DNA from 3 places in the Pseudarthrobacter sp. NIBRBAC000502771 genome. Region 3 is predicted to be linked to each of the others. Evidence: predicted binding sites of a transcription regulator. Region 3 holds the regulator's gene; each other region holds the start of a gene.
What was found. The regulator Rex, encoded in region 3, represses fermentation and respiration genes when NADH is low (regulators of the CRP and FNR family bind a similar motif). The targets are predictions, from matches to a motif close to CTTGTGAANNNNTTCACAAG.
Positions count from the first base shown of each region.

Region 1: benA (benzoate 1,2-dioxygenase large subunit) is a predicted target of Rex. The motif match lies at 5,366-5,385, and genes of this name have one in related genera.
Region 2: araB (ribulokinase) is a predicted target of Rex. The motif match lies at 3,334-3,353, and genes of this name have one in related genera.

Region 1 is NZ_CP041187.1:1,405,623-1,412,839, reverse strand. Features, by position in the region: gene NIBR502771_RS06645 (AAA family ATPase) at 1-737, opposite strand, end outside; gene NIBR502771_RS06640 (1,6-dihydroxycyclohexa-2,4-diene-1-carboxylate dehydrogenase) at 797-1,624, opposite strand; gene benC (benzoate 1,2-dioxygenase electron transfer component BenC) at 1,624-3,195, opposite strand; gene benB (benzoate 1,2-dioxygenase small subunit) at 3,316-3,852, opposite strand; gene benA (benzoate 1,2-dioxygenase large subunit) at 3,886-5,271, opposite strand; gene catA (catechol 1,2-dioxygenase) at 5,600-6,481, shown strand; gene NIBR502771_RS06615 (benzoate/H(+) symporter BenE family transporter) at 6,573-7,217, shown strand, end outside.
Region 2 is NZ_CP041187.1:210,757-217,973, reverse strand. Features, by position in the region: gene mmsB (multiple monosaccharide ABC transporter permease) at 1-458, opposite strand, end outside; gene mmsA (multiple monosaccharide ABC transporter ATP-binding protein) at 463-1,992, opposite strand; gene chvE (multiple monosaccharide ABC transporter substrate-binding protein) at 2,100-3,227, opposite strand; gene araB (ribulokinase) at 3,496-5,256, shown strand; gene NIBR502771_RS00970 (L-ribulose-5-phosphate 4-epimerase) at 5,253-5,981, shown strand; gene araA (L-arabinose isomerase) at 6,027-7,217, shown strand, end outside.
Region 3 is NZ_CP041187.1:1,896,614-1,903,830, reverse strand. Features, by position in the region: gene NIBR502771_RS08865 (histidine phosphatase family protein) at 1-522, opposite strand, end outside; gene NIBR502771_RS08860 (YceI family protein) at 738-1,286, shown strand; gene NIBR502771_RS21105 (hypothetical protein) at 1,381-1,512, shown strand; gene NIBR502771_RS08855 (hypothetical protein) at 1,509-2,291, shown strand; gene NIBR502771_RS08850 (redox-sensing transcriptional repressor Rex) at 2,361-3,065, opposite strand; gene NIBR502771_RS08845 (glutaredoxin family protein) at 3,076-3,330, opposite strand; gene NIBR502771_RS08840 (HAD family phosphatase) at 3,409-4,227, shown strand; gene NIBR502771_RS08835 (30S ribosomal protein bS22) at 4,288-4,386, opposite strand; gene NIBR502771_RS08830 (helix-turn-helix domain-containing protein) at 4,538-4,750, opposite strand; gene NIBR502771_RS08825 (3-deoxy-7-phosphoheptulonate synthase) at 4,906-6,027, opposite strand; gene NIBR502771_RS08820 (acetylxylan esterase) at 6,269-7,217, opposite strand, start outside.

The DNA of each region.
Region 1 (7,217 bases), 490 kb from region 3:
AGCTCCACGATGGACTGGGCTGTCCCGCCGGTGTGCGTCACCAGGCCATGGGCCGCCGTCGCGCTGAGGTCCAGGCCGAACAGGCTCCGTGCCACGTCCTGGACCTGCTGCGGCGAGAGGGGTTCCAGCGGAATGCGCACTACCTGGTGGCCGGTGAGGAAGTCGAGCACGCCGGCGGGGACGCGGGGCGCGTCTACAGGGTTGAGGGTCAGCAGGAACAGGACCCGTTTGTCGTGCAGCCTGCGCATGACGAAGGTGAGGATGCGCAGGCTTTCCTCATCGAGCTTGTGGACGTCGTCGACGGCGACCACCACGCTCCCGTGCGTCTGCAGGCCTTCGAGATGGGTGCTGAGGGTGGAGGCGTAGTTGACCACCTGGTCAGGGGTCAGGGAGGCGACGGGCCCCGGCGCCAGGGCCGGGCCGCCGTCGTAATCCTTTGCCGTCCGGAGTGGCAGGGTCCGCATGAGCTGGGAGTAGCCTGCCAGGGCGAACTGCGCCTCCCAGTCGTCGCCCATGGCGGACAAGACGCGGACGCCACGGGCGGCCGTCCTGCAGTGGTCAAGGAAGAGTTCCAGGAGCGCGGTTTTTCCGGACCCGGACGGCCCGGACAGGACGACGGTTCCCACCTTGCCCTTGCGGACGGTGCGGAGGATTTCCAGCAGCTGTTCGAACGCCGCCGCCCGGCCCGCCAGCGGGAAGTCTTCCGCGATCTCGCCCTGGGTGGAGCCCGCTGTCATGGCCGCAATCCTACCGGAGCGGCCCGGGCGCCCCTGGTGCCGTGGGTCCAGCACCTGCCCTACCCCAGGTCGCCGCCGGCCACCGGGAGGATACTGCCGGTCAGGTAGGACGCCTCGTCCGAGGCAAGGAACACGATGGGCGCCGCCTGCTCGTCCAGGGTGCCGTACCGCTTCATGAACGAGGAGTCCACCGTCTGGTCCACGATGGTTTGGTACCAATCCTTCTCGGTGGCGGATTCGGCCTCCGGCCCGCGCTTGACCTTGCGCGGCGGCGCTTCCGTGCCGCCGGGGGCGGTGGCCACCACGCGGATGCCGTGCCCGGCCACCTCCATGGCCAGCGACTGGGTCAGGGCGTTCACGCCACCCTTCGCCGCGGCATAGGGCACCCGGTGCATTCCCCTGGTGGCTACCGAGGAGACGTTCACGATCGTGCCGGACTCCTGCTCCATCATGGCCGGCAGGACTGCCCGGCAGGTCCAGAGCGTGGGGAAGAGCGAGCGGCGGATTTCCTTTTCGATCTTCTCCTCGTCGTACTCCTGGTACGGTCGGGCCCAGATGGTCCCGCCCACGTTGTTGACCAGGACGTCCACGCGCCCGTGGGCCGCGAGCGCGGCCTTGATGGCCTGGGTGGCGCCGGCGAAGGTCTCCAGGTCCGCGGTGACGGACGTGGCCGACCCGCCCGACCCGGACGCCTTGGCGGCGTCGTTGATGCCGCGGGCAACGTCGTGGACCAGGTCCGCGCGGTCCACCAGGACCACGGCGCCGCCCTCGGCGCCGATGCGCTCGGCCACCTTCTGGCCGATCCCCTGGGCAGCACCGGTGACGACGGCGACCTTGCCGCCGAACCTGCCCGGGGTCACGTATTGCCCGGCGTACGGCGCAGCCATCAGTGTGCGCCCTTGGCGTCGATGGCACCGACCATGGTCCCCTTGGCATCCTGGGCGTGGGCCATGATGACTTCGCGCAGCCTGGCTTTGTCCCCGCGTTCAAAGGCGTCGACGACGTCGAGGTGGTCCTGCGTGACGCGCTCGAAGATCGGCGTGCCGGCTTCGAAGGCGGCGGCCATCTGGGCGTGGACGTCCAGGCGGCGGTAGGACTCCAGGAGCATCGGGTTGTCACAGATCGTGAAGAGGTACTCGTGGAATTCCTCGTTGGTGCGTGCAAACGCGTCGGGATCGGTGATGTTTCCGGCCTGCACCGAACCGGCGGTGGCTTCGGCCAGGCGGCGGAACTGGCGCAGCTGCTCCTGGCTGAGCCGTCCCAGCAGCAGTTCGCTGACCGCAAGCTCCAGGCCCATGCGGGCGTCCAGCTGGGCGAAGCTGTCCTCCTTGCGGAAATCCAGCCTGCCGGTCTCCAGCGAGGACACGGCCTCGCCGCGGGTCATGGTGTCGCCATCGGCCTGGATTTTCTCAACCGGAGCCGGGGCACCCGTTTCGGCGTCGCCGCCGGTGGTTTCCTTCGGCGCGAACCGTTCGAAGTAGAAGTTGGCGGGCTTGATGCCTTCGGTGTCCAGCCACTTGGAGACGGCGTTGACCATGGGCGGCGGGCCACAGAGGTAGATGTCCACGTCGCCGTCGTTGAGGTGCTTCGGTTCGATGATCTGGGTGACGTAGCCGGTGTGCGGGGCGGAGGTGCCGGGCTCGGAGGCGATGTAGTCCCAGGTGAAGCCGGGCAGTTTCGCTTCGTAGGCGCGCAGCCAGCCCAGGCCCACGATGTCGGCCTCGCGGGTGAGCCCGTAGATCAGGTGGACCGGGGTGGAGGGCGGGTTTTCGGCGAGCTTTTCCAGGATGGACAGGAGCGGGGCCAGGCCGGTGCCGCCGGCCAGGAGCAGCAGGGGCCGCTTGGGCTCGCGCAGGAAGAACGATCCGTACGGGCCGGTGAAGTTGATGGTGTCACCCACGGCGGCGCGGTCGCGCAGGTACTCGGACATGGCACCCTGCGGGGTCACGCGGACCATGAAGGATGCATCGTCCACCTCGGGGCCGCTGCTGAAGGAGTAGGAGCGCTCGGCGTCGGTCCCGGGGACCTTGAGGTTGACGTACTGGCCCGGCAGGAACGCCAGGGCGTCCCTGTTCTCCACCTCGAGGGTGAAAGAGACCGTGGTGTCGGTATGCCGGTTGAGTTCCTTGATGGTGGAGCTGAAGGTGGCGGCGGCCGTCTTGGCCGACTCGGACGTGGCCGGGATCTGGATGGCCAGGTCCGACTCCGGGACGGCCTGGCACGTCAGGAGGTAGCCCTTTTCGAGCTCCTCTTCGGTCATGGCGTCATCGATGAAGTCGCCCGGGTCGAAGGATCCTGAATCGCAGAACGCCTTGCAGGTGCCGCACGCGCCGTCGCGGCAGTCCGACGGAATGTTGATCCGCGCCTTGTAAGCCGCGTCCATGACGGTCTCATAGTCGCCGACCTTGATGACTTTGGTAACGCCATCTTCGAAGCTGAGGGCTACTTTGTGGCCCATGGGGTCCTCCTGACTGGGCGGGCGCGTCGTCGCGTCCGGGGAAAGTTCTGGCGTGCCCGGCGGGCACGGAATGGGACAGGCCGTGCGGCGCCCGGGTAGTCCGGGCGCCGGCGCGGGAGGTCAGATCATGTAGACGTCCACCACGTGGTGGATGTAGTCGTTCTTCAGGACGACCTTCTTCTTCAGGATCACCGGCTGGGGGCCGGAAAGGTCGATCGTGTAGAAGCTGGTGCCGAAGTACGTGTCCGTCGTGTTGTAGCGGAAGTACAGGGTGAACCAGTTGAAGCGCACCTCCACCTTGCTGCCGTCGTTAGACAACACTTCGACGTCGGTGATGTTGTGGCCCGTTCGCGGCTCGGGGAGGGAGGTGGCGGAGGACCTGTCGGTCTTGATCCGGAATACCCGGTCCTCGATGCCGCCCCGGTTGTCGTAGTAGATCAGGGAGATCTCGTTCTGGGGGTCCTGCGTCAGCTGGTCGTCCACGTCCCAGGCCGGCATCCAGAATTCGGAGTCCGGGTGGTAGCACTCGAGCCATTCATCGAACTGGCGGTCATCCAGCAGGCGGGCTTCCCGGTACAGGAACGCCCGGACCGTTTCAAGGGTTGCGGTCTCCTCCGCGGTCTTCAGGACCGGGGCGGTGTGGGTCAGGTTGGTCATGGGTTCTGCGCTCTCTTTGGTTCCGGCGGGCTCTCAGGCGGTGACGGGAACGGATTCCAGGGCGGAACGCTCCTCTTCCTCCGCCAGGGCCCGGTCCATGACTTCCTTCCAGTACCCGTGCTGGATGGGGTAGAGCCCTTCGTCTTCGGTGCGCACGCCGGAGGCGATCACCCGGGTCATGCCCAGGGCCTGCGCCTGCTCGTCCGGACCGGTGATCTCGTGGGTGGAGCCGCGCGTCATGTCGTTCCACGGGGCGCTGGTGGCCCAGTAGGTCTTGTTGCAGGAGCGGAATTCCTCGAGGTCGTCCGGGGTGGCCATGCCCGTGGCGTTGAAGAAGTCCTCGTATTGGCGGATGCGCTTGGAGCGGTTCTCCTGGGACTCACCCTTGGGGGCGATGCAGTAGATGGTCACCTCGGTCTGGTCCGCGGAGATCGGCCGGAAGTGGCGGATCTGCGAGGAGAACTGGTCCATGATGTACACGTTCGGGTACAGGCAGAGGTTGCGCGAGATGTTGATCATGAAGTTCGCCATCTCCTCGCCGTACTTGGCCACAAGCTCGTCGCGGCGGTCCCAGAGCGGACGGTCCTCGGGGTTGGTCCATTCCTGCCACAGCAGCAGGTGGCCGTGGTCGTAGGAGTAGAAGCCGCCCTTGACCTTGCCCCACTTGCCGGCGTCCATGGCCTTGGTCTTGTTGGCGGAGTCTCCGGCGCTGCGGCGGGCGGTGGTGGCTGCGTAGTTCCAGTGCACGGCCGTGACGTGGTAGCCGTCGGCGCCGTTCTCGGCCTGGACCTTCCAGTTGCCGTCGTAGGTGTAGGTGGACGAGCCGCGCAGGACTTCCAGGCCTTCGGGCGACTGGTCGACGATGGAGTCGATGACCTTGGTGGCATCGCCAAGGTGTTCCTCGAGCGGGAGGACGTCAGCCTTCAGCGAGCCGAACAGGAAGCCGCGGTAGGACTCGAAACGGGCCACCTTGGTGAGGTCGTGCGAGCCTTCCTTGTTGAAGGTCTCGGGGTAGCCGGCGTTCCGTGAGTCCTTGACCTTCAGCAGTTCCCCGGAGTTCTTGAAGGTCCAGCCGTGGAACGGGCAGGTGAAGGTGGTGCGGTTGTCCGCCTTGCGGCGGCACAGCATGGCACCGCGGTGCGAACAGGCGTTGACCAGGCAGTTCAGCTTCCCGTCCTTGTCCCGGGTGATCATCACGGGGGTGCGGCCGATATACGTGGTGAAGTAGTCGCCCACGTTGGGGATCTGCGACTCGTGGGCGAGGTACACCCAGTTGCCTTCGAAGATGTGCTTCATCTCGAGTTCGAAGATCTCCTGGTCGGTGAAGATCTCGCGCTTGGCCCGGATGACGCCGTTCTCGCGGTCGTCGATCACGGCGTCGGCAAGGACCTCGCGGGCATGGATCAGGTTCTCGGTCATGGCGTGCTCCTTCATTGGAGATTGCTGGACGGACAGGCGGAGGTCCACTCGGGAAGAGGCTTCGGCGGCGGACGTTGTCCAGCAATTCTTGCCGCTCGTGATTGGCCTCACATCAGGCAAATACCTAGGTTCCACCAAGGGTGTCTTTATGTACTGATAATGACTCAAAAGGAGCCTAGTTGATATTTGTAGCGTCCTTATCTGCGGCCTACGATTGAGACCGAGATCACGCGGTGCCGAGCAGGGCAGGTGGAACGTCCCGCCCCGCAGGCCGCGTGGGGAGCAGGAGCCCTTCCTGTCCCATTCAATGAAGAAGGTGGACACCGTCATGACCCAAACCCCAACGGACAGCCGCACGGAAAACGAAGGCACCGCCGTCGAAGCAGGCTCCAAGGCAACCGAACGCTTCGCCGCATCGGGCAAGCTCGCCCAGGTGGATGTACCCAAGGAACGGGTAAGCCTGCTGGCCGGCGCGCTGATCAAGGCCGCCAACGACATCGTCGTCGAACACCAGGTCACCTACGAGGAATACAACGCCCTCAAAGCCTGGCTGATCAAGGTGGGCACGGACGGTGAATGGCCGCTGTTCCTCGACGTCTGGCTGGAACACACCGTTGAGGACGTGAACTCCCAGGACCGCCCCGGCACCGTGGGCACCATCGAGGGTCCCTACTACGTTCCCGGTTCCCCGGAACTCCAGACGCCCGCCACCGTGGAAATGCGCGACGACGAGGAGGGCACCCCGCTGCGGTTCACCGGCCAGTTCACCGACACCGAGGGCAACCCGATCCAGGGTGCCCAGGTGGAAATCTGGCACGCGGACGCCGCCGGCTTCTACTCCCAGTACGCCCCGGGCATGCCCGAGTGGCTCTTCCGCGCCACCGTCAAGGCCGCGGACGACGGCCGGTTCGAAATCAACACCATGCGTCCGGCGCCCTACCAGATCCCCACGGACGGGGCCTGCGGGCAGCTGATCAGCGCCGCGGGCTGGCACGCCTGGCGTCCCGCGCACATCCACATCAAGGTGTCCGCACCGGGCTACGAGCCGGTCACCCAGCAGCTCTACTTCCCCGGCGATCCCCACAATGCTGACGACATCGCCTCGGCAGTGAAGCCTGAACTGATGCTGGACCCCCGCCCCCGTACCGACGGAAAGGGCGAGGAAGTAGTTTATGACTACGTCCTGGCCAAGCAGGGCCAGAAGAAGTAGCACGCAAACTGGGAGATACCCCCACACGGAGGCGCTCCGGAGCTGATGCTTCGGAGCGCCTCCGGTCTTTCCGCCCCAGCCAGGAGCCCCGATGAGCCACCCCCGCCAACATCCGACCGCAAGCTCTGTTGAGCCGGCCCCGCCGGCGCCGGAACCCCTGCTGGAGCGGCCGGGGGTCCGGCCCGCAGGCCCGCGGCGGATTCTTCGCGATCTGGGTCTGTCCTATGTCTCCAACGGGGCCATCGGGCTCATTTTCGCGGCGTCCGGACCCATCGCCGTCACCCTGGCCGTCGGAACAGCGGGCGGCCTGACCCAGGGCCAGCTGTCGTCGTGGGTTTTTGGCATCCTGTTTTCCGGCGGGGCGGCCACGCTGCTGATGTCCCTCATTTACCGGCAGCCCCTGGGTTTCGCCTGGTCCATCCCCGGCACGGTACTCCTGGGACCTTCGCTTCAGCACCTGGCCTTCGCCGAAGTCGTCGGGGCCTTCTTCACCTCCGGCGTGCTGATCCTCGCCCTGGGCGCCACCGGCGTGGTGCGCAAAGCCATGGCGCTGGTGCCCATGCCGCTCGTGATGGCCATGGTGGCCGCGGTGTTCCTGAAATTCGGCACAGACATCGTTGCCTCCACCCAGGACAATCCGGCCGTGGCTGCACCGATGGTGGCCGCATTCCTGGTCCTTACCGCAGTTCCCAGGCTTGGCAGGTACCTGCCGCCGGTCCTGGGCACCCTGGTGGCA
Region 2 (7,217 bases), 1.7 Mb from region 3:
AACGGGGTGATCTGCTGGTTCTTGAGCGTGATGAGCGTCAGCCCGCGGAAGATCAACATGCCGGCGAGCGTGACGATGAAGGCGGGAATCCCCACGTAGGCGATCCAGTAGCCCTGCCACGCGCCGACCAGGGCTCCGACCAGGAGGCAGGCCGGGATGGCTGCCCACCACGGCCAGCCCCAGTGCACGATCATGACCCCGGCCACGGCGCCGATGAACCCTGCCACCGATCCAACGGAAAGGTCGATGTGCCCGGCGATGATGACCATCACCATGCCGATGGCCAGGATGAGGATGTAGCTGTTCTGGACCACCAGGTTGGTGACGTTCTGCGGTTCCAGCAGGATTCCGCCGGTCAGTCCCTGGAACAGCAGGACGATCAGGATCAGGGCAACGAAGATGCCAACCTGGCGGAGGCGGCTGGTGAGGAATCCAAGCGATTCTCGTAAGGCGGACATGTCGCTATTCCTTCTCTTTGGTCATGTAGTGCATCAGGGTTTCCTGGGTGGCGTCGGCGATGGGCACTTCGCCTGTGATGTGCCCGGCAGCGAGGGTGTAGATGCGGTCGCAGATTCCCAGGAGCTCGGGTAGCTCCGAGGAAATGACAATGACGGCTTTTCCTTCGGCGGCGAGCTTGGCGATGATTGTGTAGATCTCGTACTTGGCGCCGACGTCGATGCCGCGGGTGGGTTCATCAAGGATGAGCACGTCGGGATCGGAGAACATCCATTTGCTGAGAACCACCTTCTGCTGGTTTCCACCGGACAGCTTCCCGGTAACGGCAGCCACCGACGGGGCTTTGATGTTCATGCTCTTGCGGTAGCCGTTGGCCACCACCGTCTCCTGGTTCTTGTCCACGAAGCCGCGTTTTGCCAGCTTGCGCAGGGATGCCAGGGAAATGTTCCGCTTGATGTCCTCGATAAGGTTCAGGCCGTAGTGCTTGCGGTCTTCGGTGGCATAGGCAATGCCGTGCCTGATGGCGTCAGACACCGTGGCGGTGTTGATTTCCTCGCCGTACTTGTAGACCTTCCCGGAGGTGGCGGTGCCGTAGGTCCGGCCGAAGACGCTCATGGCAAGCTCGGTGCGCCCGGCGCCCATGAGGCCGGCCAGCCCTACCACCTCGCCTTTCCTGACGTGCAGGTTGGCATTGTTGACCACCATGCGGCTGTGGTCCTGGGGGTGGCGCACGGACCAGTCCTCGATCCGCAGCACTTCCTCGCCGATGTTCGGTTGGCGGTCCGGATACAGGCTTTCAAGGTCGCGGCCCACCATGCCGCGGATGATCCGCTCCTGGGTGATCTGGCCTTCGTCGAGCCGCAGGGTCTCGATGGTCTTGCCGTCCCGGATGATGGTGACGGCGTCCGCCACCCTTCGGATCTCATTGAGTTTGTGGCTGATGATGATGCTGGTGACGCCCTGTCCCTTCAGGTGGAGGATCAGGTCCAGGAGGTGGCCGGAGTCCTCGTCATTGAGGGCGGCCGTGGGTTCGTCCAGGATCAGCAGCTTCACCTCCTTGGACAGGGCCTTGGCGATCTCCACCAGCTGTTGCTTGCCCACGCTGATGTGCTGCACCGGTGTGACGGGATTTTCGTCGAGGCCTACGCGGGCCAGCAGCTTCGCGGCCTCCAGGTTGGTCTTGCGCCAGTCCACCCATCCGTTGGTGGCCTGTTCGTTGCCCAGGTAGATGTTCTCGGCGATGGAGAGGTACGGGCTCAGGGCCAGTTCCTGGTGGATGATGACGATTCCGCGCTTCTCGCTGTCCGAGATGCTGGAGAAGTTGCACGGTTCGTTTTCGAAGAGGATCTCCCCGTCAAAGGAGTTGTGTGGATAGACGCCGGACAACACTTTCATGAGCGTTGATTTGCCGGCACCGTTTTCGCCGCAGATGGCGTGGACCTCGCCGCGGTTTACGTCCAGGGTGACGTCCTGGAGGGCCTTCACGCCCGGGAACGTCTTGGTGATTCCTCGCATCTGAAGAATGGGTGTGTTCATCGGTCAATTCCCACTGACTGGTCGGAGCTGGGCCGTCCTGCTGCTGCAGGAGGCGGCGGGAGGGGCTGTGGCCGGATGGAGGTCCGGCCACAGCCTCCGGACGCTGACTACTTGACGTCGGAGTCCTTGTAGTAACCCGAGTCGATCAGTTCCTTCTTGTAGTTGTCCTTGGTGATGATCAGGGACTTCAGCAGGAAGGCCGGGACAACCTTGACCTTGTTGTTGTAGGTCTTGGTGTCGTTGGTCTCCGGTTCCTGGCCCTTCAGCACTGCATCGACCATCTTGACGGCCTGCGCGCCGAGCTGGCGGGTGTCCTTGAAGATGGTGGAGTACTGCTCGCCGGCGATGATGGACTTGACAGAGCCCTTTTCGGCATCCTGGCCGGTAACAACCGGGAGGCTGCCCTTGGCGTAGCCGCCGGTGCTGGTGAGGGCCGAGATGATGCCGATGGACAGGCCGTCATACGGGGACAGGACGCCGTTCAGCTTGGTGCCTGAGCTGTAGGCGGAGGTGATGATGTCCTCCATGCGCTTCTGGGCCACGGGGGCCTGCCAGCGAAGAATGGCGGCCTGTTCGAACTTGGTCTGGCCGCTGGGGACCTTCAGGGTGCCGGCGTCCATGTACGGCTTGAGGGTGTCCATGGCGCCGGTCCAGAAGAAGTTGGCGTTGTTGTCGTCGGGGCTGCCGGCGAAGAGCTCAATGTTGAACGGGCCCTTGCCGTCGACCTTCTTGCCGCTGGCATCAACGAGGCCGAGGCCGGTCAACAGCGAAGTGGCCTGCTGGACGCCCACAGTGTAGTTGTCGAACGTGGTGTAGTAGTCGACGTTCGGCGTGCCGTTGATGAGGCGGTCGTATGCGATCACTTTGACGTTCTGCTCCTTGGCCTTGGCCAGGACGTCGGTCAGGGTGGTGCCGTCAATGGCGGCAATGATCAGGGCCTTGGCGCCCTTGGTCAGCATGTTCTCGATCTGCGAGACCTGGGTGGGGATGTCGTCATTGGCGAACTGGAGGTCTGTCTTGTAGCCGAGGTCCTTCAGGGACTTTTCCACGTTGGCGCCGTCGGCGATCCACCGTTCGGAAGTCTGCGTCGGCATCGAGATGCCTACCAGTGAATCGCTGGGCTTCGCGGCACCGCTGGATTCGCTGGCCCCGCCGCGGGAGCCACAACCGGTGGCGCCCACCGTCAGGGCGACGACGAGGGCCACCGCGCCCATCAGTTTCTTGATTCTCACCATTTTCTCCTTCCGCGGCAGCACTGCCACGAAGCGTTGGTGGACCAGGCAGCACCTATGCTCCCTGGTCCTGGCCACATTGTTGATGTGTCGGTTCAATATAGACTGATTTGTGAACGCTAACAAGAGTGTCCAGCCGGAATCCCCGAAAACTTTCCAGCTCATTGACTTCCAGTTTGTTAGCGTTCACACTAGCTGCAGCACGTAGCTCCACCCTGACCCCTACAAACCCGGTAATGAGGCCCATGCCTCCCGGACGGAGGCAACCCCCATGCCAGATGCGCTGACCACGTCCAGCTCCGAGCCCAGCCATGACCACTGCGTCATCGGCGTGGATTACGGAACCCTTTCAGGCCGCGCCGTGGTGGTGCGTGTCCGCGACGGGAAGGAGCTCGGCAGCGCGGTCCATGCGTATCCGCATGCCGTGGTCACCGACGTCCTGCCCCGGGATACAGCGGGCGACGACGGGGCCCGGCTTCCTGGGGAGTGGGCGCTTCAGGTGCCCAATGACTACCGGGAGGTTCTTCGCACTGCCGTCCCGGCAGCGGTGGCCGACGCCGGGATCGACCCGGCGGCCGTCGTCGGTATTGCCACGGATTTCACTGCCTGCACCATGGTTCCGGTTAAGTCGGACGGCACGCCCCTCAACGAACTGCCCGGCTTCGCGAACCGTCCGCACGCCTATGTAAAGCTCTGGCGCCACCATGCTGCGCAGGGCCAGGCCGACCGGATCAACCGGCTCGCCGCCGAACGCGGCGAAGACTGGCTTCCCCGCTACGGAGGACTGATCTCCTCCGAATGGGAGTTCGCCAAGGGACTGCAGCTGCTGGAGGAGGATCCGGAGGCCTACGCCGCCATGGACCACTGGGTGGAGGCGGCGGACTGGATCGTCTGGCAGCTCTGCGGCCGGTATGTCCGCAACGCCTGCACTGCCGGTTATAAGGGCATCTACCAGGACGGCCGGTATCCGTCTGAAGAGTTCCTGGCCGCCCTCAACCCTGACTTCAAGGATTTTGTCAGCTCCAAGCTGGAGCACACCATCGGCCGGCTGGGTGATGCCGCCGGCACCCTGACGGCGGAGGCCGCCGCCTGGACCGGGTTGCCGGAGGGCATCGCGGTGGCCGTGGGAAACGTTGACGCCCACGTCACCGCCCCGGCCGCGAAGGCCGTGGAGCCCGGCCAGCTGGTGGCGATCATGGGCACCTCCACCTGCCACGTCATGAACGGCAGCGAACTGCGGGAAGTGCCGGGCATGTGCGGCGCCGTGGACGGTGGAATCGTTCCGGGCCTGTGGGGCTACGAGGCAGGACAGTCAGGGGTGGGGGACATCTTTGGCTGGTTCACCAGGCACGGCGTCCCGCCCGAATACCACCAGGCCGCCAAGGACGCCGGGCTGGGGATCCACGAGTACCTGACCGAACTGGCTTCCCGCCAGGCCATCGGGGAGCACGGCCTGATCGCGCTCGACTGGCATTCGGGAAACCGCTCGGTCCTGGTGGATCACGAGCTATCCGGCATGGTGGTGGGCCAAACCCTGGCCACCAGGCCCGAGGACACCTACCGCGCCCTCCTGGAAGCCACGGCCTTTGGAACCCGCACCATCGTGGACGCCTTCCGCGACGCCGGAGTCCCGGTCAAGGAATTCATCGTTGCCGGCGGGCTGCTGAAGAACCGGCTCCTGATGCAGATCTACGCCGATGCCACCGGCCTGCCTCTGTCCACCATCGGCTCGGAACAGGGACCGGCACTGGGTTCTGCTATCCACGCCGCCGTCGCAGCGGGAGCATACGCGGACATCCGCGAAGCCGCCGCGGCCATGGGCGCCGAGCCCGGCGAGGTCTACACCCCAATCCCGGAAAACGCGGCCGCCTACGACGAGCTGTTCCAGGAGTACCGCACCCTGCACGACTACTTCGGCCGGGGCAGCAACGATGTCATGCACCGGCTCAAGGCCATCCAGCGCAAGGCCGCCCAGGCGGCCCGGCCCGGAGCAGGCGTCGCCGCCAAAGCAACCGTGGGGGTGTCCGCATGACCGCCGGAACAGGCGCCGGAACCGGCCTCCTGGAAACCATCGCCCGGATCCGGACGGAGGTGTGCGCCCTGCACGCCGAGCTGACCCGCTACGAACTGGTGGTGTGGACCGCAGGCAACGTTTCCGCCCGGGTGCCGGGCACCGACCTCATGGTCATCAAGCCCTCCGGGGTCGCCTACCAGGACCTGACCCCGGAACAGATGATCGTGACGGACCTGTACGGCACCCCGGTCAGGGGCACCAATGTTGGCGGCAGCGGCACGGTGGACTGGGGCAATCCCGCGCTGTCGCCCTCGTCGGACACCGCCGCGCACGCGTACGTGTACCGGCACATGCCGGAGGTGGGCGGGGTGGTGCATACGCACTCAACGTACGCCACCGCCTGGGCTGCCCGGGGCGAGGCCATCCCCTGCGTGCTCACCATGATGGGGGACGAGTTCGGCGGTTCCATCCCGGTGGGACCCTTCGCCCTGATCGGTGACGACTCGATTGGCCACGGGATCGTGGAGACCCTGAAGAATTCCACGTCCCCGGCCGTCCTGATGCAGAACCACGGCCCCTTCACCATCGGCAAGGATGCCCGCGCCGCCGTCAAGGCCGCCGTCATGTGCGAGGAAGTGGCGCGCACCGTGCACATTTCCCGGCAGCTGGGCGAGCCGCTTCCCATCGACCAGGCCCACATCGACTCCCTTTATGCCCGCTACCAGAACGTCTACGGCCAATAACACGCACCGGCCACCAACCGGCCAGAAAATCTTTCCAGGAGAATCATGAGTACCGCTGCAACCACTTCCCTCGACGGCTACGAAGTCTGGTTCCTCACCGGCAGCCAGCACCTCTACGGCGAGGAAGTCCTCAAGCAGGTGGCCGCGCAGTCGCAGGAGATCGCCAACCAGCTCAACGCCTCCTCCGCGGTGCCCGTGCGGATCGTCTGGAAGCCGGTGCTCACCGACTCGGATGCCATCCGCCGCACCGCGCTGGAGGCGAACGCCGATGACTCGGTTATCGGCGTGACGGCCTGGATGCACACCTTCAGCCCCGCCAAGATGTGGATCCAGGGCCTGGACCTCCTGCGGAAGCCCCTGCTGCACCTGCACACCCAGGCCAACCGGGACCTGCCCTGGGCGGACATCGACTTCGACTTCATGAACCTGAACCAGGCAGCACACGGTGACCGCGAGTTCGGGTACATCCAGTCCCGCCTGGGCATTGCCCGGAAGACCGTTGTCGGGCATGTCTCCAACCCCGAGGTCGCCCGCCAGGTGGGATCCTGGCAGCGCGCCGCCGCTGGCTGGGCAGCCGTCCGCACCCTGAAGCTCACCCGCTTTGGCGACAACATGCGCAACGTCGCCGTCACCGAAGGCGACAAGACCGAGGCCGAGCTGCGGTTCGGCGTTGCGGTGAACACCTGGTCCGTCAACGAACTCGCGGACGCCGTCCACGGCGCGGCGGAGGCCGACGTCGACGCCCTGGTGGCCGAGTATGAGGACCTTTACGATGTGGTGCCGGAGCTCCGCGCAGGCGCGGCCCGGCACGAATCGCTGCGGTACGGCGCCCGGATCGAACTGGGCCTGCGCAGCTTCCTCGAAGCCAATGGTTCGGCCGCGTTCACCACGTCCTTCGAGGACCTCGGTGCCCTCCGCCAGCTGCCCGGGCTCGCCGTGCAACGGCTCATGGCCGCCGGTTACGGGTTCGGCGCCGAAGGCGACTGGAAGACCGCCATCCTGGTGCGCGCCGCGAAGGTGATGGGCGCGGGCCTGCCCGGCGGCGCGTCCCTCATGGAGGACTACACGTACCACCTGGAGCCCGGGTCCGAGAAGATCCTGGGCGCCCACATGCTGGAAGTTTGCCCTTCCCTGACGGCAGCAAAGCCGCGCCTGGAAATCCACCCGCTGGGCATCGGCGGCAAGGAAGACCCGGTCCGCCTGGTGTTCGACGCCGACGCCTCCGCGGGCGTCGTC
Region 3 (7,217 bases):
CGCACTCAGCCGTGCCGCCCAGATTGGAAGCTGGTGGCTGACGAGGATGGCCTCGGGGCCAGCGGCACCAAAGTCGCCGCCGGCCAGTTCGATGGCGCGCAGCCGTGCGTCCTGCACCGCAGCCGCCACTCTTGCCGCCTGCTCCTTGTACGGTTCGCCCCACGACGGGCGCAACGGGTTGACCAGGCGAGGCCAGTGCTTTGGCCGGCGGAGTTCAGCCTTGGTGACCTTCATGCCCTCAAAGTAGTTTTCCGCTTCTATGATGCGCTGGTCGGTGTGGATCTGCAGGCGCAGCGCTTCCGACGTCGGCCGCGCGGTTTCCTGCGCACGGTCAAGCGGTGAGGCGGCCAGGTAGGTAATCCGGGCGCCGCGCTCGGCGCGCTGCCGGAAGTGCTCGGCCAGGGTCCGGGCCATCTCCTGCCCCAGCTCGGAGAGGTGGAATTCCGGGAGCCGTCCATAGAGAACGCCGTCGGGATTGTGGACCTCGCCGTGGCGGAGCAGATGGACAGTGGCTTGGGGCATGTTTACCAGTTTCTCAAAGATGGCGTGCGATCCGAAATCTCCGGGACGCGCTTTCTACAAAGAGTAGAACTTAAGTTTCTGAAGAAATGTTCCGAAAGCGGGAACAAAACATGCAAACGCATGTTTATACTGGATGCAGCAAGATAGTTGAGGCTTCAACCGATGAAGATTCAACCGCAGGACCACAGCAGGCATTCACACCAAGGAGCAACATCATGGCACTTCCCGCAGACGTCACCACCGGCACCTGGACCCTGGACAACTCCCACAGCGAGATCGGCTTCACCGTCCGGCACGCCGGCATCAGCAAGGTCCGCGGCCAGTTCAAGGAAGCCGAGGCCACCCTGAGCCTCGCCGAGAACGTGGCCGACTCCAAGGTCAACGCCACCATCAAGACCGCCAGCTTCGACTCCGGCGACGCCAACCGCGACGGCCACGTCCGCGGCGAAGACTTCTTCGACGTCGAGAAGTTTCCGGAGATCTCCTTCGTTTCCAACGCGATCGTCCCCAAGGGCGACGCCTACGAGCTCCAGGGCGACCTCACCATCAAGGGTGTCACCCGCCCCGTGGCCCTCGAGACCGAGCTCCACGGCGTGGCCGTCGATCCGTTCGGCAACACCCGCGCCGGCCTGACCGCCGAGACCACCATCAGCCGCAAGGACTTCGGCCTGACCTGGAACGCCGTCCTCGAAGCCGGCGGCGTCCTGGTCAGCGACAAGGTTGCCATCAACCTGGAACTTGCCTTCATCGCCCCCGCAGCATAACTTCCCCATCCGGCGCACCCCGGCACCAGGCCTTTCCCGGCCCGGCGCCGGGGTGCGCTGTTTAAAGGCGCCGTTCCAGGTCACAGTTCTGTGCGTGAATACCGCCCGCATCACCCACATCTCCGCCGCCGGGGGTACGGTGGAGCTAAGCCATGCTGGGGGGAAGGCTGAGGACCGAATCCCGGCAGCCCACCTGGATCCCGACCTGCAGAAGGAACGCCCATGAGTACTCCTCCCGTCCCGCCTCCCGCGCCCCAAGACCCCTATTCCGGCAATGACCAGTCCGGCAGCCAGCAGCCCGGACCCGAGCAGCCGCGCTACGGCCAAAACGCGCCCCAGTACGGCCAGAACGCACCGCAGTACGGCCAGAACCAGCCCCAATACGGCTCGCAGCCCCCGGCAGCACCGCAGTACGGCCAGAATGCGCCGCAGTACGGTTCCCCATATGGCCAGAATGCTCCCCAGTACGGGCAGTCGCCCTATGGCCAGTCCCCGTACGGCCAATACCCCTCGGAGCAGCCCCAGCCGGCGGGAAGCAACGGCATCCCGCAACTGGTGAACATCTCGTTCTGGCTGCTGATCGCGTCCGCGGTGATCTTTGTCGTTTCCGTGCTCGCCGGCCTCACCCAGCTCGATGACCCACAGTTCCGTCAGGCTTTTGAGCAGCAGGTGAAAGCCAGCGGAGCGGCCGTTACGTATGACGACATCAAGAGCGTCATCGCCGGCACGCTGGTGGTCTTCGCGATCATCGGCGTCGCGCTCTACCTGCTGGTGGCATTCTTTGTCCGCAAGGGCAAAAACTGGGCACGCATCCTCGGAACCGTGTTTGCAGCGCTCTCCGTTTTGGGCCTGTTCGGGGTCCCCACCTTCGGAACGCTCGGGACGGTCCTGGGCATCGCCGCCATTGTCCTGCTCTACCTCCCGGCCGCTGCCCCGTACTTCCGGAAACAGCAGCCGTTCGCCAACCCCTATTCCGGCGGCTTCGGCAACCCTTACGGGCGGTAACGCCTACGGCAGAACGCAGCGGTGGCCCGGGATGTCCAGCATCCCGGGCCACCGCTTTTAAACCTGGGCTCAGGCCGGCTGTCCCGGCGCCTGCGCCCGTTGGGCGTGATAGGCCAGGATCTGGAGCTCGGTGGCCATGTCCACTTTGCGGAGGTTCACTCCTTCAGGGACCTGCAGCATGACGGGAGCGAAGCTGAGCACGCTGTGCACACCGGCCGCCACCACCCGGTCGCAGATGCCCTGGGCCACCGCGGCGGGAAGTGCCAGCACCACCATGTTGGCCCCGGTGCGGTGGAGGACGGTCTCGAGGTCTGCCACGTCGCTGACCCGCAGCCATCCCACCTCGTTGCCCACCACCATCTGGTCCGCGTCGAAAATGGCCACCACGTCGAAGCCCCGCGATTCGAAGCCGCCGTAGCGCGCCAGTGCTTTGCCCAGGTTTCCGGCTCCGACGATGGCCACTTTCCAGTCATGGGTCAGCCCCAGGGCCGCAGCGATGTGGCGGCTCAGGTACTGCACCTCATAGCCCACTCCCCTGGTCCCGTAGGACCCCACATGGGACAGGTCCTTGCGCAGCGTGGAGGAACTGACGCCGGAGGCTTCCGCGAGCGATTCCGACGAAACACGCTCAACCCCCTCGGCCAGCAGCGTATTCAGGGCACGCAGGTATAGCGTCAACCGGGCCACGGCGGCGGGAGGAATCTGCTTGGCCGGTGAGCCCGCGGCATCCGGCACGTCCGGCACAGGCTGGGGGGTTGAATCCAAGGACGTCATTCGCATCCCCCTACTTGGCCATGGCGCGCCGCAGGACGCGTTCCAGCCGGGCTTCGTCGATTTTCCAAAAGTCGCGCTGCACCCCGTCCACCAGGACCACGGGAATCTCTTCTGCGTAGCGCTCGCGCAGTTCGGGCTGGTTGTCCACCAGCTCTTCGCGCCATTCAAGGCCCAACGCGGAAGTGACCCGGCCGACGGCGTCGCGCGCCTCTTCGCAGAGGTGGCACTCAGCTTTGGTGACCAGGACGACGCGGGGGGTAGCCATGGCTTAACGGTATCGCCGTTCGCGCCGTGCAGTTGACGCCGACCGCGCCGGCCATGTGGATTGACTAGACTCAAGTCCATGCCCGAGGAGAAATACGTTGCCGTCGTTACACGGCCGGTTGCTGCCCCGCAGCCCGGTGAGGCGGCGTTTTTCGACGTGGACAATACCTTGATGCGCGGTGCCAGCCTCTTCCATGTGGCCCGCAAGATGCACCAGCGGGGGGCGTTTACGCTCACTGAGGCTGCCGGGTTCGCGTGGAAGCAGTTCAAGTTCGTGGCGCGCGGGGAAAACATCGACGACGTCCATGCGGTCCGCGATTCGGCCCTGACCCTCGCCGCCGGCATCACCGTTGACGACATCAAGGCGCTGGGCGAAGAGGTCTACGACGAGATGATCGCGTCGCGGATCTGGCCAGGTGCCAAGGCGTTGGCTGAACAGCACCTCCGGGTGGGCCGCCGCGTCTGGCTGGTAACGGCCACGCCCATCGAAGTGGCCACGGTGATCTCCACCCGGCTGGGGCTGACGGGGGCCTTGGGCACGGTGGGGGAAGTGTCGGACGGTATGTACACCGGACGCCTGGTGGGAGACATCCTCCACGGTTCGGCCAAGGCGGTAGCCGTGCAGGCCATCGCGGACCAGGAGGACCTGGACCTCAAGCGCTGCTGGGCGTACAGCGATTCCTACAACGACGTTCCACTGCTCTCGCTGGTAGGCCACCCGGTTGCCATCAACCCGGACGCCAAGCTCCGCCGCCACGCCCGCGACCGGAACTGGCCGGTCTACGATTTCCGCGCCGGCCGCCGCGCCGCCACCCTTGGCCTCAAGGCAGCAACGTTCGGCGGCGCCATCTACGGCCTCTGGAAAGGCTTCGCCCGCATCCGCGGCCCCCGGGCGTAGCCAAAAAAATGCCCGCCGCCTTGGAGGGCGACGGGCATCTTCACGCTGTTCGAAGTATTGCTACTTCTTGTTGCGGCGCTGGTGACGAGTCTTGCGAAGCAGCTTGCGGTGCTTCTTCTTGGCCATACGCTTGCGACGCTTCTTGATAACTGAACCCACGAAAGTTCCTTACAAACTAGATGCAGTACCTGCCTGATGGGAAATGTCCGTGGACAAAGCTACGAACTGAACAACTGACAGATTCTTACAATGACGTAAAACGTTCCTTAACAGGGTACCGCTTATCGGGAGCGGCTCAGGACAGGCCGCCTCAGGCGGTCTCGCTGTGGCCGTCCACAACAGCGCCCTTAAGGTACTGTTCGACGGCGTTTTCGGGGACCCGGTAGGAGCGGCCGAAGCGCACCGCGGGCATTTCGCCGGAGTGGACCAGGCGGTAAACAGTCATTTTGGAGACGCGCATGACCTCGGCCACTTCAGCCACGGTCAGGAACTTCGCGTTGGAGAAGTTCTGTTCTGCCGACATTTCCCTATTTTCCTTTGCTGACGGATGGACAACAGTGACCCCAGGTACGTGCCAATGCGGTGTTCCGATGCTGAGCCATCCACCAACCACCTAAGAAGATACTCTAGATGTTCATGTGGCAGATGTGAAAGTAGTGGCCTCCCCTATTTCGCCCCCTAATTTTGCTGCCGCCGCTTCCGCGCCGACGAAGCCAGCTGCTCCAGGACCGAAGCCGAGACATCCCAGTCCATGCAGGCGTCCGTCACGCTCTGGCCGTAGACCAGCGTGGACCGCCCCGCCGCGTGCTCTGCAACGTCCAGGTTCTGGGCTCCGCCCACCAGGAAGCTTTCCAGCATGACGCCGGCAACGGCCCGGGCTGCCACTCCCCCCTCTTCAAGCTGGGCACCGATCTCCAGCGCGACCTCCGCCTGCCGGTGGTGGCTCTTGCCGCTGTTGGCGTGGCTGGCGTCAACGATCAGGCGGGGATTGAGCCCCTTGCCTGCCAATTCGGTGGAGGCCCGTTCCACCTCGGCCGCGGAGTAGTTGGGCCCCTTCCGGCCACCGCGGAGGATGACGTGGGTGTCGGGGTTTCCTGCCGTTGCCACCAGCGCTGCCCGGCCCTCGCCGTCGATCCCCAGGAACGCCTGCGCCGCCGCGGCGGCACCGCAGGCATCGATGGCAACCTGCAGGCCGCCGTCGGTCCCGTTCTTGAACCCGATGGGCATGGAAAGCCCGGACGCCAGCTGCCGGTGGATCTGGCTCTCCGTGGTACGCGCACCGATGGCGCCCCACGAGATCAGGTCCGCCATGTACTGGGGGCTGATCGGCTCCAGGAATTCAGTGGCAGTAGGCAGGCCCAGCGCGGTGACCTGCTGAAGGAACTGCCGGGCCGTGCGGAGGCCGGTGACCATGTCGTGGCTGCCGTCCAGCCGGGGATCGTTGATCAGGCCCTTCCAGCCCACCGTGGTACGCGGCTTCTCGAAGTAGGTCCGCATGACAATCAGCAGGTCTTCCTTGTGCTTCTCGGCCTGGCTGACCAGCCGCCGCGCGTACTCGAGGCCGGCCTTGGGGTCGTGGATGGAGCAGGGGCCCACGATGACCAGCAGGCGGTCGTCCACGCCGTCCATGATGGCGCGCACCTCATCGCGGCCGCGTTCGACGACGGCAGCGGCCCGGGCGTCCAGTGGCAGCTTTGTGAGGAGTGCCGACGGGGTGGGCAGCGGGGTGAATTCGCTGACGCGCAGGTTCGAGGTGGACTTGGTGTCGCTGGCCGGGGCTGCTGCTGTTGCGGTGCTCATGTTCGGGGTCCTGTTCCAGATGGGAAGCGGGCCCGGATTTCAGAACCCGCCGGAGAAACGGCGAAGGGCAGAGAATGATCTCTGCCCTGTTGGCTCTGAAGGAAGTTGGATGCGTGTCAGTTAGACGCGGGCTCCTCCAGAGCCAACGAAAAATACGCATACCAACGGTTAGTCATGGGAAAGACCATAAGCCCGGCCGCCCGCCGCCGCAAAATCCGTGTCCGTCACATTCCCGCGCCGCCTACCCCAGCAGCTTGCGCAGGAACTGCAGCTGCCGGATCCAGTGGTGTTCCTGGCCGCCTTCATGGTTGTTGAACCGGTACACCTCCATCTCCTTACCGGGATTGCCGCCCGATGCTGCCGCTGATCCATAGGCGTTGAAGCTGGCGAAAACCGTCGACGGCGGGCAGATGTCGTCCATCTGGGCAGCGGAGTACAGCGCCGGAACGGAGGCCCAGGCGGCCAAATTGACGCCGTCGAAATAGTTGAGGACCTCCATGGCGGCGTCGTACCTGTCCCGGTGCCGGGCGAGGAACTGGGCGATCTCCGGGTACGGGCCGCGCGGGGTGATGTCGATGGCGCGGGGGAAGTCCTGGAGGAAGGGGACGTCGGGCAGCGCGGCGATGACGCCGTCGAGCCGTCCCGCGGTGAGCCCCGCCGTGGCCACCACCAGGCCGCCACCCTGGCTGACACCGGCCAGCACCACTTTGGCAGGATCGACGGCGGGGTGGGACTGGGCGGCCTCCACCGCGCGGAAGGCGTCCACGTAGACACGGCGGTAGTAGTAATCCTCCCGGCTCGAGATGCCCCTCGTCATCAGGCCAGCATGCGCCACGTCGCCCGCGGACGGATGCGGATCAGCCGTATCACCCACCAGGCCGCCGTACCCCTGGCCGCGGGTGTCCATTATGAAGTGCGCGTACCCGGCCTGCGCCCAGCGCGTGTCCTGGTTGACCAGGCCACGGCCGCCGGAATAGCCAATGTAGGTCACTACCACCGGCAGCCGGGCGCCTGCCTCCCGGTTGGCCGGCAGGTGCAGCCAACCTTTGATGGGCGCGCCGCCAAAGCCGGAGAACGTGGCGTCGAAGGTGTCGATCACGGTCAGGTAGTTCTCCACCGGTTCGAACGTAGCGTCCAGTGGATACGCCCGCGCTTCCCCCACCGTGGCATCCCAGAACGCCTGGAGGTCC